Pseudosulfitobacter pseudonitzschiae: one gene and its partner. The protein of the gene in region 2 interacts with the protein of the main gene of each other region in a pairwise test. Links are inferred from orthologs where the notes say so. Each region holds a gene or a part of one and is shown on either strand. Other genes may lie near its edges.

The links. The genes of interacting proteins can lie anywhere in the genome.
Region 1: the proteins of dnaQ (region 2) and dnaE interact in binary tests that used the Escherichia coli proteins (3 or more experiments, as listed by UniProt). The link is inferred for Pseudosulfitobacter pseudonitzschiae from one-to-one orthologs.

Annotation. Positions count from the first base shown.
Region 1 is NZ_CP022415.1:353,631-359,909, forward strand. The notes cover bases 1-4,071. They hold dnaE (DNA polymerase III subunit alpha), read left to right. Parts: upstream 1-355; coding sequence 356-3,871; downstream 3,872-4,071. Other genes in these bases: xdhA (xanthine dehydrogenase small subunit), read right to left, coding at 1-146; SULPSESMR1_RS01605 (hypothetical protein), read left to right, coding at 3,961-4,071. Outside these bases: more of SULPSESMR1_RS01605, read left to right, coding at 4,072-4,953; SULPSESMR1_RS01610 (SlyX family protein), read right to left, coding at 5,027-5,221; hisS (histidine--tRNA ligase), read left to right, coding at 5,348-6,279. UniProt on the Escherichia coli protein: DNA polymerase III is a complex, multichain enzyme responsible for most of the replicative synthesis in bacteria. This DNA polymerase also exhibits 3' to 5' exonuclease activity. The alpha chain is the DNA polymerase catalytic subunit.
Region 2 is NZ_CP022415.1:3,199,598-3,204,804, reverse strand. The notes cover bases 2,209-5,207. They hold dnaQ (DNA polymerase III subunit epsilon), read right to left. Parts: upstream 4,052-5,207; coding sequence 3,365-4,051; downstream 2,209-3,364. Other genes in these bases: SULPSESMR1_RS15750 (shikimate dehydrogenase), read right to left, coding at 4,634-5,207; coaE (dephospho-CoA kinase), read right to left, coding at 4,044-4,637; secB (protein-export chaperone SecB), read left to right, coding at 2,841-3,332; SULPSESMR1_RS15770 (FxsA family protein), read left to right, coding at 2,293-2,772. Outside these bases: SULPSESMR1_RS15785 (Smr/MutS family protein), read right to left, coding at 1-499; mltA (murein transglycosylase A), read right to left, coding at 496-1,488; SULPSESMR1_RS15775 (Tim44/TimA family putative adaptor protein), read right to left, coding at 1,530-2,186. UniProt on the Escherichia coli protein: DNA polymerase III is a complex, multichain enzyme responsible for most of the replicative synthesis in bacteria. The epsilon subunit contain the editing function and is a proofreading 3'-5' exonuclease.

The DNA.
Region 1 (6,279 bases), 2.8 Mb from region 2 along the record:
GAACAGGCACCGCAGTCGCCTTCGTTGCAGCCTTCCTTGGTGCCGGTCAGGCCGCGCGTTTCGCGCAGCCAGTCGAGGAGTGTCGTCGTGGGGGAGACATCTGTCGCGGTGACGTCCTCTCCGTTCAGACGAAAAGACACGTTCATAAGGTACTGACCTGCCACCCTACCAATGCCCGACAAGGCGCGACGTCGATGTGGCGTAGACGGGCGCGGGCGTGTTGGCGATCAGCCTAGGCGGGCAAAGCGTTGCATTGCAAGAGATTTGGCGCGGCCTGACCGGGAAGGTGCCGGAAAGTGGCGCGAAATGTGTCATCGCTCTGGCAGGGGGCGCAGGCGGGCGTTAGGGTTGGGGCATGCCCCATGATCCCCGATTCATTCACCTGCGCACCCATTCCGAGTATTCCCTGCTGGAGGGCGCGTTGCGGCTGAAAAAGCTGCCTGACTTGTGCAAAAAACACGATATGCCTGCGCTGGCGTTGACTGACACCAACAACATGTTCGCGGCGTTGGAATACTCTGTCACGCTGTCGGGGGCGGGAATCCAGCCGATCATCGGCTGTCAGGTCGATCTGACATGGGCCGAGACCCGCCCCGGTGACCGGCCGCGCCTGCCTGCGGGCCTTGTGCTGCTGGCGCAGAACGAGACGGGTTACGAGAACCTGATGAAGCTGAACTCTTGCCTGTATCTTAAGGGAGACGGGCAGTTACCGCAGGTGACACTGGACGAGCTTGAGGCGCTGTCGGCGGGGCTGATCTGTCTGACCGGTGGGCCCGAGGGGCCGTTGGGCATGTTGCTGCGTGCAGGCCAGCGCCCAGCAGCGCAGGCGATGATGGACCGGCTGGCGGCAGCTTTCCCGCAGCGGCTGTATGTCGAGTTGCAGCGGCATCCCGGCCCCGACGGTCAGCCCGATGCGGAAAAGTTGACCGAGCGGCCCTTTGTCGAGATGGCCTATGCGATGGATTTGCCACTGGTGGCCACCAACGATGTGTACTTTCCGGCCACAGATATGTACGAGGCGCATGACGCGCTGATCTGCATTGCCGAGGGAGCCTATGTCGACCAGCAGCAGGACCGACGCCGTCTGACCAACCAGCATTATTTCAAATCGCAGTCCGAGATGGTGACGCTGTTCGCCGATCTGCCCGAGGCGGTCCAGAACACTGTCGAGATTGCCAAGCGCTGCGCCTTTATGGCCTATCGCCGTGATCCGATCCTGCCCAAGTTTGCCGACGACGAAGTGGTCGAACTGCGCCGTCAGGCCAACGAAGGCCTGAAGGCGCGGTTGGAGGTGATCCCGCATGCCGCGCCGGTCGAAGACTATCAGAAGCGGCTGGATTTCGAACTGGATATTATCGAGGGCATGGGGTTCCCCGGTTACTTTCTGATCGTTGCCGATTTTATCAAATGGGCCAAGGACGAGAATATTCCGGTGGGTCCGGGCCGTGGGTCGGGTGCGGGCAGTCTGGTGGCCTATGCGCTGACCATTACCGACCTTGATCCGCTGCGCTATGCCTTGCTGTTTGAGCGGTTCCTGAACCCCGAACGGGTCAGCATGCCCGACTTTGACATCGACTTTTGCATGGACCGCCGCGAGGAAGTGATCCGCTATGTGCAAAGGAAGTACGGCCGCGACAAGGTGGGGCAGATCATCACCTTTGGTGCGCTGCTGTCCAAGGCGGCAGTGCGCGACATCGGGCGGGTATTGCAGATGCCATATGGTCAGGTCGACCGGTTGTCGAAACTGATCCCGGTCGAGGGGGTAAAACCTGTCAGCATCGCCAAAGCCCTGATCGACGAACCGCGCCTGCGCGACGAGGCGCGCAATGAAGAGGTGGTCAAACGGCTGCTGGATTACGGCCAGCAGGTCGAGGGGCTGTTGCGCAACGCATCGACGCACGCCGCCGGTGTGGTGATCGGCGACCGTCCGCTGGATGCGCTGGTGCCGCTGTACCAGGACCCGCGTTCCGACATGCCCGCGACCCAGTTCAACATGAAGTGGGTGGAACAGGCCGGTCTGGTCAAGTTCGACTTTCTGGGCCTGAAGACCCTGACTGTGATCCAGAATGCTGTGGACCAGATCCGTGGTGCGGGGCGTGACCTGCATGTCGGGGCCGATGGCACGCAGTTATATGAGCCCGCCCCGGGCACGCAGAATGACATCAACGCCATCCCGCTAGATGACGAGGCATCGTACAAGCTTTATGCTGCCGCCAAGACCGTCGCCGTGTTTCAGGTGGAATCCAGCGGTATGATGGACGCGCTCAAACGGATGAAGCCGACGTGCATCGAGGACATCGTGGCCCTTGTGGCGCTGTACCGTCCCGGTCCGATGGAAAACATCCCGACCTATTGCGAGGTCAAGAATGGCCTGCGCAAACGCGAAAACCTGCACCCGACGATCGACCATATTCTCGATGAGACCCAAGGCATCATCGTCTATCAGGAACAGGTGATGCAGATCGCGCAGGACATGGCGGGATACAGTCTTGGCGGTGCCGACCTGCTGCGCCGTGCGATGGGTAAGAAAATTCAGGAAGCGATGGACGCAGAGCGGCCCAAGTTTCTGGAAGGGTCCAAAGCCAACGGTGTGGACAAGGACAAGGCGATGGAGGTCTGGAACCTTCTCGACAAGTTCGCCAACTATGGTTTCAACAAATCCCACGCTGCCGCCTATGCGGTGGTCAGCTATCAGACTGCATGGCTGAAGGCGAACCATCCGGTCGAGTTTATGGCCGGTGTGATGAACTGCGATATCCACTTGACCGACAAACTGGCGATTTATTTCGAAGAGGTCCGCAAGGCGATGGGCCTGCCATGGGTGCCGCCTTGTGTGAACCGCTCGGATGCGATGTTCAAGGTAGTCGATGGCGCGCTGGTCTATGCGCTGGGTGCCTTGAAGAACGTGGGCGTCGAGGCGATGAAACTGGTCACCGAAGGCCGCAAGGTGGATGGAGTGGACAAACCCTTTGCAACGCTGTTCGATCTGGCTCGACGGGTTGATCTGAAACGGGTGGGCAAACGCCCGTTGGAGATGCTGGCCCGTTCTGGGGCTTTTGACCAACTCGATAACAACCGCCGCAGGGTGTATGATGCGCTGGACGCTCTGGTGCAATATTCCGCAGCCATCCACGACCAGAAGAACTCGGATCAGGTGTCGCTGTTCGGCGAGGCTGGCGACGATCTGCCCGAACCGCGGATGATGCCGGGCGATGATTATCTGCCCGCTGAACGTCTGGCCGAAGAGTTCAAGGCCGTGGGCTTTTATCTGTCCGGCCACCCGCTGGACGACTATGCCGGCGCGCTGAAACGCAAGGGCGTGCAGACACTGGATGAGGTGCTTGCCGATGTCGAACGGCGCGGGGCAAAGAATGCCAAACTGGCGGGCGTGGTTGCGGGGTGTCAGATCCGCAAATCGGCCAAGGGCAACCGCTTTGCTTTTGCCCAGTTGTCGGACACCACAGGTGCCTACGAGGTCACCCTGTTCTCGGAAGCGCTGGAGAAATCTCAGGACTTTCTGGTGACCGGGGCCAAGGTGATCATCACCGCCGAAGCAACGATGGAGAGCGATCAGCTTAAGCTGCTGGCGCGTTCCGTGGCACCGATTGATGCCGTGGTGGCCGATGTGGGTGGCATGGGCCTGCGCGTGTACATCAACGACGCGGGGGCTATCGGCTCGATCGCATCGGTGCTGGACGGTGCGACAAAAGGCACGCGCGCGATCGGACGCGGACCGGTCCAGTTGTGCCTGATGGGCGCGGGGCTGAACGGCGAGGTCGATGTCGAACTGGGCGATGACTTCCCCGTAAACCCGCAGATCAAGGGCGCGATAAAAAGTCTGGGCGGCGTGATAGAAGTCGAGGAAATCTAGGCGCCGCATTGCTGGTTTGTTGCGACTTGGTGGACAGGGGCGCGGCCATTGCGCTAACACAACCGCACGCGAAACGCAGGAGGTGCGGCGTGCACAGGGCTTTGACAGGATTGGTGATGGCGCTTGCCTTGGCAGGCTGCGGCGACCCGCTGGACAAGGTCGAACATTTCTCTGACGTCGAACTGGCCGAAAACGAACCTGTGGCAGCCGCCCTGCCTTCGCCCGAAGAATTGGCCCGTGAGGGGGGTATTTTTGCCAGCCTTTTCAACGGGGCCAAACCGGCAGAGCCTGCCAAAGAGGATGAGACCATTGCGGCAGATGCGGGCACCGTCGATGCCGTGACGACAGACGCGCCACAAACCGGAACCACCGAAGGTGATGCGGCCCCTCTGGTCGAACCAGAAAAGCGCCGTGGCCTCTTTGGTCTGCTGCGGGCGGGTACCACCACTGACGCGAACGCGCAGGCTGCTGGCGTGCAAACCGTATCGCTCTCACCCGAAATCACCGAGGCCGCCCCCCAAGCGCGCGTTTCCGAGGAAAAACGCGGCGGTCTGTTTGGCGGCGGGCGTGCTGCACGCGCATCCGGTCCTGATATGCTGGATGTGCCTTTGGGCGCGGTGCTACCCTATGGTGCCATTGCACGGGTCTGTGATGCGGGTCGTGGTCAGATGGGCACCAAGATCGACAAGGCCCCTGCACGCGGCAACGGTTTTACGCTTTATGACAGCAATCCGCAAAGCACCGTTGCGCGCACGTTCTTTATCACCGGCTTTTCCGACGGTTGTGCCCGCCAGTTCACGGCCGCCCTTGCCATGTTCGGCGCGCCGTCGATGCACGAACAGCTGCGCTATGGTCGACCTGCGGAAGAATATCCTTATAGCGACACCGACAAGGCCTATGAAAAGGTCAAGTCGCAAATTTGCCGCGTAGGAAAACGCAAACCCTGCGGCAGTGCCATCGGTCGGCTGGAAAAAGACACCGTCTTTGTCAGTACCTACGAGCACTTTGGCAACAACGCGCGTTGGGCCGACATCTTGTTACATGACGGCCATGTGATGGCGGCGGCGATCAAAATGCCCTGAGCCGCATGTGGCCTGCTTCATCTTGCCAGATAAACTCTCCCCGAAGGGTCGATTTGCCGCTTGATCGCACCTGTCAGTAATGCGGCGGGCGTTCGTCACCGGTCACGGTGCCGCCGGTGGTCTGGGATTCGCGTTCGCCCTCGCGTTGCATCAGCATGTGAACGCGGCGGGTCAGGGTGGCGATCTCGCCCTCTTGGCGGGCAACGACATCCGACAGGTCGTCAACGGCGCGGATCAGGTGGGCGATCTGTTCTTCGAGCTGTTCCATGCGGGATCTCCTTTGATGCCCATTTGCGCCATCATGCCGCCGCTTGCAATGGGGAGCGAGGTGCTTGCCCCCATCTGGCCCATATCGTAAGCCCGTGCGCGAACGCTCATCCCATTGGAGCCTGTCATGGCAAAGCCCAAAAAGACCCCACGCCCCAAGGCGGAGACGCCCAAAGGTTTTCGCGACTATTTCGGAGCCGAGGTGACCACCCGCACCGAGATGCTGCAAGCGATTGCCGGGGTTTATCATCGCTACGGCTTTGATGCGCTGGAAACCAGTGCGGTCGAGACGGTCGAGGCATTGGGCAAGTTTCTGCCCGATGTGGACCGCCCCAACGCGGGTGTTTTTGGCTGGCAAGAGGACGGCGAAGGCGAGCGGTCGGGCGACTGGCTGGCGCTGCGCTATGACATGACGGCACCGCTGGCGCGGGTTTATGCCCAGCATCGCAACGATTTGCCGAATCCCTACCGGCGCTATGCGATGGGGCCTGTGTGGCGCAACGAAAAACCGGGTCCGGGCCGGTTCCGGCAGTTTTATCAGTGCGACGCCGACACCGTCGGCAGCGCCAGCATGGGCGCGGACGCCGAGATTTGTGCGATGCTGGCCGACACGCTGGAGCAGGTCGGCATCCCGCGCGGCGACTACATCATTAGGGTCAACAACCGCAAAGTGCTGAACGGGGTGATGGAGGTTGCCGGTGTGCTGGACCCTGCCAACCCCGACGCGATGGAGGCCGAGCGCGGCATCGTCCTGAGGGCCATCGACAAACTGGACCGACTGGGCGTCGACGGCGTGCGCGCTTTGTTGGGGGAAGGGCGCAAGGATGACAGTGGTGATTTCACCGAGGGCGCGGGCCTAAGCGATGCGCAAAGCGATGTGGTCATGGGCTTTATGCAGGCCAAGCGCGACAGCGGGTCGGCCACCGTGGCACGTCTGCGCGAGTTGGTCGCCGGATCGGCAACCGGCGAGACGGGGGTGGACGAACTGGAACAGATTGTCGAACTGCTGGCGGCGGGCGGTTATGGCCCCGACCGGATCGAGATCGACCCATCGGTGGT
Region 2 (5,207 bases):
GCGCCATCGACAACCACTGGGGCACCTGATGACGCAACACGCCAAAACGGACGGGGATCGGGCCACCTTCATCCCGGGATTTGCCCTTGCCTGTGATCACCAGAACCAGCCGTTTTCCCGACGCCTGCGATGACAGAATAAACCGCGTCAGCGCCGGATGCGCGTGATCCAGCGTCATACCGTGCAGGTCGATGCGACCCTCTGGTTTCAGCTTGCCGCGTCTCATCTGGTCAAAGGCTTTGCGGTCCATCTGGACCTGCGCCTTTGACAAACGCTCGGCCAAGGGGTGCAACACGTCGCGGGTGATCGCCGGCTGACCTTTGGAAACTGCGGGCTTCGGCAATGTCTCGAAACGGGGGGTGACGCGCGGCTGTGGTGGGTCCGCCCGCGTAACCTCAAGCGCTTGCTTCATCGCCGCACCGGTGTCCAGCCTTTCGGCCTTTTCGGTAACCTTGCGCCACAACTCAAGCTCGTCCGGTCGAAGACGCCGGCGGGTCATATCGCGCTTTCGGGCAGCATGGCATAGGCGCGCTGAATCGGCAGCAGCACATACATGCGTCCGGGATCACGCAACCGCCCCGCAGCACGCCCCGCCTTGTCACCGGTGCCAAAGAACACATCGGCGCGCTGTGCGCCCTTGATCGCCGATCCGGTGTCTTGCGCGATCATCAGACGGCGCAGCGGCAGCTTGCCATCCTTTTCGATCCACACCGGTGCGCCCAGCGGCACAAATGACGGATCGACAGCAATCGACCGCATCGTAGTGATCGAACGGTTCATTGCACCCAGCGGGCCGCGGTCGGCGGGCACTTCGCTGACCTCGCGAAAAAAGACATAAGAGTCGTTGTGATACAGCAGTTCACGTCCTGTATCCGGATTGCGGCGCACCCAGCTCTTGATCACATCGGCGCTGACCTGATGGGCGGTGTAGGTGCCGCGCCGGACCAGTTCCGCTCCAATCGAGCTGTAATCATGCCCGTTCGATCCCTCATACCCCACGCGCAGGAACGTGCCATCAGGCAGACGAATCCGCCCAGAACCCTGAATTTGCAGAAAGAACAATTCAACTGGGTCATCGACCCACGCGATTTCCAGACCGCGCCCGGACATCGTGTCACCATCAAGAATATCACGACGGGTCAGCCACGGACGGGTCACGCGTGCCTCGGGTGGCATGGAATACACCGGATAGCGAAAGCGCGGTGTTTGCTGCCGCGATCCGTCAAGTTCGGGTTCAAAATAGCCGGTGAACAGCCCGTCCTTCCCGTCTTCGATCAGCACGGGGCGAAACAGAAGCTCAAAGAATGTTCGGGGTTCGGGGTTTTGCGCGGCAAAGGCGCACAGGGCGCGCCAGTCCGGTTCATTCAAATCGTGGCAGGTGTTTCTGAAAACAGCCATGGCAGCGGCGTGGTCATCGGTGTCCCAGCCGTCAAGCTGGTCAAAGCCTGTAACCTGCACCCGTGTTTCAGACTGAGCCGGTTGTGTCATCGCCGCCCCCATAAGGATACCGGCAACAACACACCGCCAGATCACGCGTCTGTGGAAACCAGCAGCCAATTTGGATCATCCGAACCCATTGTCCGCGCAAAGGCCCAAGTGTCCTTCTGGCGTTTGATTTCGGTTGTACTGCCTTCCACGATATCGCCGCCCTTGTCACGCACGGCAGAGGTCAGTTCAGCGACAAAGCGAATGGTCAACTCGGCCTCGTTGGTGTCAGCGTCAAAGGTGGCATCAGTCAGCCTGACTTCGCTGATGCCGATAAAGTTCACGTCGATGGTCAGACCCTGATCTTCGCGCGCGGCCACGCCGTCGACAAAACTCTCATAGACCTCTTCGGACAGGAAGGGCTGAATCTGCGCCAGTTCGCCCTTTTCATAGCCCAGAACGATCATTTCATAAGCACCGCGCGCGCCGCCAAGGAAATCAGAGACGTTGAACGACGGCTCGATCCGCTTCATCCCCGCCAGTGCTTTGGCAGCATCACTGTCTTCGGGGACGTGATCGGTGATATCCAGGTCGGGCCCGCCTTCGATCACTTCGAATTCGGGGCGCTTGGCATCTGACGATTGTTTGGTCACAGGCGGCTTTTCAAAGCCTTCACGCGTGCCCAGAACGCTTTTCAGGCGCAGGATCAGGAAAATGGCGATGCCGGCCAGAACCAACAGTTGGATAAGGGGCGCTTGCATTGAAATAACCTCATTCAGGCGGAGAAGTGGTAACCCGCAGTGTTGGACATTATGTAGGGGCTGAGGCGCATCAAGTCCACCGCGCCAACAGGAAAGGATCGTTTGTATGTGGTTGTTTTTGGCATTTCTCGCTGTGCCACTGATCGAGATTACGCTTTTTGTCCAGATCGGTGGTGCCATTGGGCTGGGCTGGACCCTGTTTATCGTCATCGCGACAGCCATTCTGGGGACCTATCTGGTGCGCCAGCAAGGGTTGCGAACGATTGAAAAGCTTCGGTCGTCGGTGAACGAACTGACCGATCCAACCGAACCGCTTGTTCACGGCGCAATGATCCTGTTTGCCGGCGCCCTGTTGCTGACACCGGGATTCTTCACCGACGCTTTGGGCTTTTCGTTGATGATCCCGCAGGTACGGTCGTGGATGTTTCAGACCATGCGCAGCCGGATCAACGTGTCAGCTTTTGCAACCGGTCCGCAGCAATCTCGACGCCATCCCGACCGTCCCGATGTGATTGACGCCGATTATCAGGACGTCACCCCCGAAACGGATGAACCCCAAGGCCCGTCAGGCTGGACCAAGCCATAAGGCCCGGCATTGAGCACCGCCCGGCAACCTGCTAAAGCGTGAAAAACGCTATTTAATGGGAGACTCCAATGGCTGAAACAGACGGTCAGGCACCACAGCAACAGGCGCAACCATCTATGCGCATCTTGGGCCAGTTCATTCGCGACATGTCGTTCGAGAACATCATGGCACAAAAGGGCGCGCCGCAGGATGTGCAGCCCGATGTGCAGGTTCAGGTGAACCTTGATGCCAAAAAGCGCAGCACTGACAACCAGTATGAATCCGCGATCAAACTGAACGTCACATCCAAGGTCAAAGACGGCGACGCCACACTGTTCGTGCTGGAAATCGACTATGTCGGGATCTTTCACATCGAAAACGTGCCCGAAGACCAGATGCACCCGTTCTTGCTGATCGAGTGCCCGCGCATGATCTTCCCGTTTTTACGCCGTGTTGTCAGCGACATCACCCGCGACGGTGGTTTCCCGCCGCTGAATCTGGAAAACATCGACTTTATCGCAATGTACCGCAATGAAATCGCGCGTCGTCAGGCAGAAAACCCGCCCAAAGCCGACGCTTGATCTAATGAAAGCTGGAGGCCGCTAGGCGGCCTTCAGCCCTTTGCCCACAGGGTTGCGTCACCCATTTTTTCGATAAACGTGGCATGGGCCTGTGCCTCTTCTTCGGTCAGAAGGGACGGCATGGCGGTCGGGCGCGGCTGAGGTGTCCAGTCGGGCAGGTCGGTTTCCGACTTTTGCGAATTACCGGTGGACAGGCCGAAATCAGGCTGCCGGCCACCAATCAGTTCAAGATAAACCTCGGCCAGAATTTCACTGTCCAGCAAAGCGCCGTGCAGCGTGCGCGCCCCGTTGTCGATGCCAAAACGGCGGCACAACGCATCCAGTGATGCGGGCGAGCCGGGAAACCGCTTGCGGGCGATTTCAAGCGTATCAATGGCGCGGTCATAGGGAATTTCCGGCAGGTTCATCCACTTTAACTCGGCATTTAGAAACTTCATATCAAAGGCAGCGTTGTGGATCACCAGTTTTGCATCGCCGATAAAGTCCAGAAAGGCCTGACCGATGGATGCGAACTTCGGCTTGTCGCGCAGAAAGTCGTCGCCCAGCCCGTGTACCTGAAACGCTTCGTCCGGCATTCCGCGTTCCGGGTTGATGTATTGATGATAGGTCTTGCCCGTGGCCATGTGGCCCATCAACTCGACCGCGCCGATCTCGACGATACGGTCACCGGTGAACGGGTCAAATCCGGTTGTTTCGGTGTCCAGAACGATCTCACGCATCGGATAAGCCTGCCTTGATGGTGTTTACGATGGCCTGCACCTGCGCGCGGGCGTGGTCCATCGTATCGGTGATCACAACATAGTCGGACTGTGCCACTTTGTCATCGTTTGGCATTTGTTTCGCTTTGATCTGCTCGAATTGCTCAAGTGTCATTGTACCACGGTCCAGCACGCGCTTTTGTTGTATTTCCGCCGGAACAGAGACACATACAACCGCATCCATCGCCTTGTTTCCGCCGGTTTCAAACAGCAGCGGAATGTCGAATACCAAAATGTCGGACCGCGCCGCGTCGACAAACTCTTTCCGGTCTTGTGCCACAAGCGGATGCACGATTTTCTCGATCCGCGCCAGCAATGTAGGGTCTTCGGCGATCAATGCGCGCAAGGATGGGCGCGACACCATGCCGTCAATCACTGCACGCGGCTCAAGCGCGCGCATCGGTTCGACTGCACTGCCGCCTTTGCCGTAAATGCGGTGTACGGCGACATCGGCATCCCACACATCGCACCCTGCTTCGGCGAACAATTGCGCCGTGGTTGATTTGCCCATGCCAATGGACCCGGTCAGCCCCAAACGAAAGCTCATCGCAGGGCCGCTGCCCGTGCCGCACTATCGACCGTTGGGCGCTGGCCAAACCACCGCTCGAACCCAGGCACGGCCTGATGCAGCAACATGCCCAAGCCATCAACCACTACACAGCCTTGTTCTTCGGCAGTGGCAAGAAATCTGGTCTTGAGCGGGGTATAAACCAGATCTGTTGCAACAGTGCCGTGTCGCAACCCGTCCAAGGGTATACGCATTTCAGGTTTGCCGATCATCCCCAGTGATGATGTGTTTACCGTCAGCACGGCATCATCCAGCATGTTGCCCGCCTGCACCCAGTCATAGATCTGTACACGGCTGCCAAAGTCAGAGGCCAATCGTTCCGACCGCACGCGGGTGCGGTTGGTCAGCATGATCTCGGGCACGCCTGCGTCCAACAGCGACGCAACGACCGCGCGGGACGCGCCACCGGCACCAATCACAGCTGCGGGACCGGATTGAGGAACCCAGTTTGGCGCACCGGTTTTAAGATTTTCCAGAAACCCGTAACCATCTGTATTATCAGCCTGAATCTTGCCATCCTTGCGAAAGATTATTGTGTTCGCCGCGCCG